2 regions of the Peribacillus sedimenti genome follow, and region 2 is predicted to be linked to the other one. Evidence: a T-box and tRNA genes for the amino acid it is inferred to sense, from the RefSeq annotation. Region 2 holds a T-box; the other holds one or more tRNA genes.
The links. The T-box of region 2 lies ahead of pheS (phenylalanine--tRNA ligase subunit alpha). A T-box ahead of a tRNA ligase gene usually reads a tRNA of that ligase, here a tRNA-Phe.
Positions count from the first base shown of each region.

Region 1: it encodes a tRNA-Phe, which carries the amino acid that the T-box ahead of pheS (phenylalanine--tRNA ligase subunit alpha) is inferred to sense. The anticodon was not compared.

Region 1 covers NZ_CP143547.1:911,634-913,807, forward strand. The annotation lists rRNA gene V1500_RS04555 (23S ribosomal RNA) at 1-148, shown strand, start outside; rRNA gene rrf (5S ribosomal RNA) at 450-566, shown strand; tRNA gene V1500_RS04565 (tRNA-Asn) at 576-650, shown strand; tRNA gene V1500_RS04570 (tRNA-Ser) at 655-746, shown strand; tRNA gene V1500_RS04575 (tRNA-Glu) at 755-829, shown strand; tRNA gene V1500_RS04580 (tRNA-Val) at 843-918, shown strand; tRNA gene V1500_RS04585 (tRNA-Met) at 1,079-1,152, shown strand; tRNA gene V1500_RS04590 (tRNA-Asp) at 1,156-1,231, shown strand; tRNA gene V1500_RS04595 (tRNA-Phe) at 1,241-1,316, shown strand; tRNA gene V1500_RS04600 (tRNA-Thr) at 1,328-1,403, shown strand; tRNA gene V1500_RS04605 (tRNA-Tyr) at 1,424-1,508, shown strand; tRNA gene V1500_RS04610 (tRNA-Trp) at 1,516-1,589, shown strand; tRNA gene V1500_RS04615 (tRNA-His) at 1,605-1,680, shown strand; tRNA gene V1500_RS04620 (tRNA-Gln) at 1,710-1,784, shown strand; tRNA gene V1500_RS04625 (tRNA-Gly) at 1,789-1,863, shown strand; tRNA gene V1500_RS04630 (tRNA-Cys) at 1,870-1,944, shown strand; tRNA gene V1500_RS04635 (tRNA-Leu) at 1,955-2,036, shown strand; gene V1500_RS04640 (spore coat protein) at 2,167-2,174, opposite strand, start outside.
Region 2 covers NZ_CP143547.1:4,114,041-4,116,214, reverse strand. The annotation lists gene V1500_RS20195 (TrmH family RNA methyltransferase) at 1-642, shown strand, start outside; T-box leader at 728-990, shown strand; gene pheS (phenylalanine--tRNA ligase subunit alpha) at 1,080-2,117, shown strand.

The DNA of each region.
Region 1 (2,174 bases), 1.9 Mb from region 2:
CATCTAAGCATGAAGCCCCCCTCAAGATGAGATTTCCCATGGCGCAAGCTGGTAAGATCCCTGAAAGATGATCAGGTTGATAGGTCAGGGGTGGAAGCGTGGTGACACGTGGAGCTGACTGATACTAATAGATCGAGGACTTAACCAAATATATATATCGGTTCGCTGGCTAATGGCGTCACATCCTGTGACAACGCCAGCATGACCCACATCCTGTGGGCTTGGCGACTGCTTAGCTTCGACAGACGTTGGAGAGCCGGACCGCAAATCCTTCGGATTTGTGAGGACGGATCGAAACGGCCGAGAAGTTAGGAGCCGTAGCTGGACAACATTCATTGTTTTGATACGCAAAAACCTTACCTGTTATCTAGTTTTGAAGGAATAATAAATTTCTTCTTGCAAAATTTCAAAAAGGCATTATAATAAAATAGTGTCTGATTGATAAACAGTTTGGTGACGATGGCGAAGAGGTCACACCCGTTCCCATTCCGAACACGGAAGTTAAGCTCTTCAGCGCCGATGGTAGTTGGGGGATCTCCCCCTGTGAGAGTAGGACGTCGCCAAGCTGGCATTATTCCGCAGTAGCTCAGTGGTAGAGCATTCGGCTGTTAACCGAACGGTCGTAGGTTCGAGTCCTACCTGCGGAGCCATAATGGAGAGCTGTCCGAGTGGCCGAAGGAGCACGATTGGAAATCGTGTAGACGGGTAACCCTGTCTCAAGGGTTCAAATCCCTTGCTCTCCGCCATTAGTATTGGCCCCTTGGTCAAGCGGTTAAGACACCGCCCTTTCACGGCGGTAACACGGGTTCGAATCCCGTAGGGGTCACCAATTTTTTATGTGTGGAGGATTAGCTCAGCTGGGAGAGCACCTGCCTTACAAGCAGGGGGTCGGCGGTTCGATCCCGTCATCCTCCACCATTCGTATTATATCTATTATCGCGGGGTGGAGCAACGAGCTTTACTTCACTGAATATCTGCGAGTTGTACGGATTGAGCTGCTGCTTGGTTTGGCCTTCTGAAATCCGGACAGTCTACAGTGCACTTAGTGCATAAATTAAAATTGCATCATTTATATTATCGCGGGGTGGAGCAGTCTGGTAGCTCGTCGGGCTCATAACCCGAAGGTCGCAGGTTCAAATCCTGTCCCCGCAATCTGGTCCCGTGGTGTAGCGGTTAACATGCCTGCCTGTCACGCAGGAGATCGCGGGTTCGATTCCCGTCGGGACCGCCATTAATTTGTGGCTCAGTAGCTCAGTCGGTAGAGCAAAGGACTGAAAATCCTTGTGTCGGCGGTTCGATTCCGTCCTGAGCCACCATTAAAAGGAATGCCGGTGTAGCTCAATTGGTAGAGCAACTGACTTGTAATCAGTAGGTTGGGGGTTCAAGTCCTCTTGCCGGCACCATTTGTTTGTTTTAAAATAGTGGAGGGGTAGCGAAGTGGCTAAACGCGGCGGACTGTAAATCCGCTCCCTCCGGGTTCGGCGGTTCGAATCCGTCCCCCTCCACCATTTTTACAGGGGCATAGTTTAACGGTAGAACAGAGGTCTCCAAAACCTCCAGTGTGGGTTCGATTCCTGCTGCCCCTGCCATTTTAATCAACAATGGCGATTGTGGCGAAGTGGTTAACGCATCGGATTGTGGTTCCGACATTCGTGGGTTCGATTCCCATCAGTCGCCCCATTTTATTGATTATAGATAATTTTTATTATTGGGCTATAGCCAAGCGGTAAGGCAACGGACTTTGACTCCGTCATGCGTTGGTTCGAATCCAGCTAGCCCAGCCATTATGCGGAAGTAGTTCAGTGGTAGAATACAACCTTGCCAAGGTTGGGGTCGCGGGTTCGAATCCCGTCTTCCGCTCCATTATAAGGCGGCATAGCCAAGTGGTAAGGCCAAGGTCTGCAAAACCTTTATCCACCGGTTCGAATCCGGTTGCCGCCTCCATAACTTCTTTGCCGGTGTGGCGGAATTGGCAGACGCGCACGACTCAAAATCGTGTTCCTCACGGAGTGTCGGTTCGACCCCGACCACCGGTATCATAAGGGTCGAAATATAAAAAACCAATGCTTTGAAAAAACAGAGCATTGGTTTTTTTCTATTCTTTCCATCATAAGTGCAAGGCTTGTCCCTTTATGTGTTATACTGCTATGCCCCTTATTTGTATTATCAGGAAC
Region 2 (2,174 bases):
GAGGCACTTAAAGAGAAGGACCTCGTGCAAGAGGTCATCATCAGCCGTGATGCTGTACTGCCTGCATCCCTGGATATATCTGGCGTAGAAGTTACCTATGCGGCAAATGAGGTTTTAAAAGCAATTTCCGATACGGAAACACCACAAGGAATTGCGGCGGTTTGTGAGCAAAAGCAGATTGCAAAAGAAGAGCTTGATATAAGGAGAGCCGTTCTGCTCGATCATATTCAGGACCCGGGAAATCTGGGCACGATCATCCGTACTGCAGATGCCGCAGGGATGGATGCCATTTTTTTAGGAGAAGGATGTGCCGACCCATATAATCCAAAGGTGATCAGGGCAACTCAAGGGAGTCTGTTTCATATTGCCTTGATAAAAGAAAAACTGGATTATGTGGTTGCCGACTTAAAGGAAAAGGGAATTCCAGTTTACGGCACTGCACTTGAAAACGGTGTTCATTACGAAGAAGCAGAGAAGGGTGAATCCTTTGCTCTTCTGGTTGGTAATGAAGGCCAGGGAGTCAGTAAAGAGCTGCTGTCACAGACAACCCAAAACCTTTATATCCCGATATATGGAAGAAGTGAGTCGCTTAATGTCGGTATTGCAGCAGGCATTTTAATGTATTCACTCCGGAAACAGTAGCACATCTGACAGCCTCTAAAAAAATAATAATCAATTTGAAAACGGACGAAAAATATACTATAATTAAACACAAATTTTATAATATTTAAAGACGAAGACAGAGAATAGTAACTAAGGAAAACCGTTTAGGGAGAAAATGCCGCAGACTGAAAGCATTTTTACGGCCCTGCCCTAGTGAATTCACCTCTCGAGTCGGCATCGGGAAGGTGAGCATTCCAGTTTCTTTTATGAAACCTGGCGCGTATCCGAAAGATGCATCGGCATAAGCCGTTATCCTATTTGAGTGAGTGCTATTGGAAATTGGCACTAATAAGGGTGGTACCGCGATACATAAACCTCGTCCCTTTTGGGAGGAGGTTTTTTTGTGCTTGAAAGAGCGCAGTGAAAATGCCGAAAGACCATAATTAACATTCAAATCATTGAAGGAGGACTAAAACATGCAGGAACGCTTACAGGAATTGCAGTCAGAAGCACTGCACAAGGTTTCAAATGCATCGGATTTAAAGCAGCTGAATGAAATCCGAGTAGCTTATTTAGGAAAGAAGGGGCCGATTACTGAGGTGCTTCGCGGAATGGGAAAGCTCTCCGCCGAAGAAAGACCAAGGATTGGAGCATTGGCCAATGAAGTAAGAGAAGAAATTGCATCAAGAATTGAGGAAAAGCAAAAGGCCCTTGAAGATGCTGCCGTAAATGAAAAACTTGCAGCAGAAAAAATTGACGTTACTTTGCCAGGCCGTCCTGTAAAGAAAGGCGGTCACCATCCGCTAACGAAAATCATTGAAGAAATTGAAGATTTATTTATTGGAATGGGGTATGAGGTAGCGGAAGGTCCTGAGGTGGAAACAGATTATTATAATTTTGAAGCGCTGAATCTGCCGAAGGGGCATCCGGCACGTGATATGCAGGATTCTTTCTATATCACAGAAGAAATCTTGATGCGCACACACACTTCTCCAGTACAGGCAAGAACGATGGAAAAGCATAAAGGAAAAGGGCCGGTTAAGATTATTTGTCCGGGAAAAGTATATCGGAGAGATAACGATGATGCCACTCATTCCCATCAGTTTATGCAGATCGAAGGCCTGGTAATCGATGAACATATCCGTATGAGTGACCTAAAAGGAACGCTTGAGGTCTTTGCCAAAAAGATGTTCGGGCAAGAACGCGAAATTCGCCTTCGTCCAAGCTTCTTCCCATTCACTGAACCATCAGTAGAAATGGATATTTCATGTAAATTCTGTGGAGGGACCGGCTGCAGTGTATGCAAGGGAACGGGCTGGATTGAAATATTGGGTGCTGGCATGGTCCATCCTAACGTCCTTGAAATGGCAGGATTCGATTCAAGCAAGTATTCCGGTTTCGCTTTCGGAATGGGACCTGAGCGTATTGCCATGCTGAAATATGGGGTCGATGATATTCGTCATTTCTATACAAACGATGTGCGTTTCTTAAGACAATTCCATCGCCAGGAATAGAATTCGATAGATTTTTTACGATTGAGGAATGCATTTCAACAAAGCGTCTTATCGTGT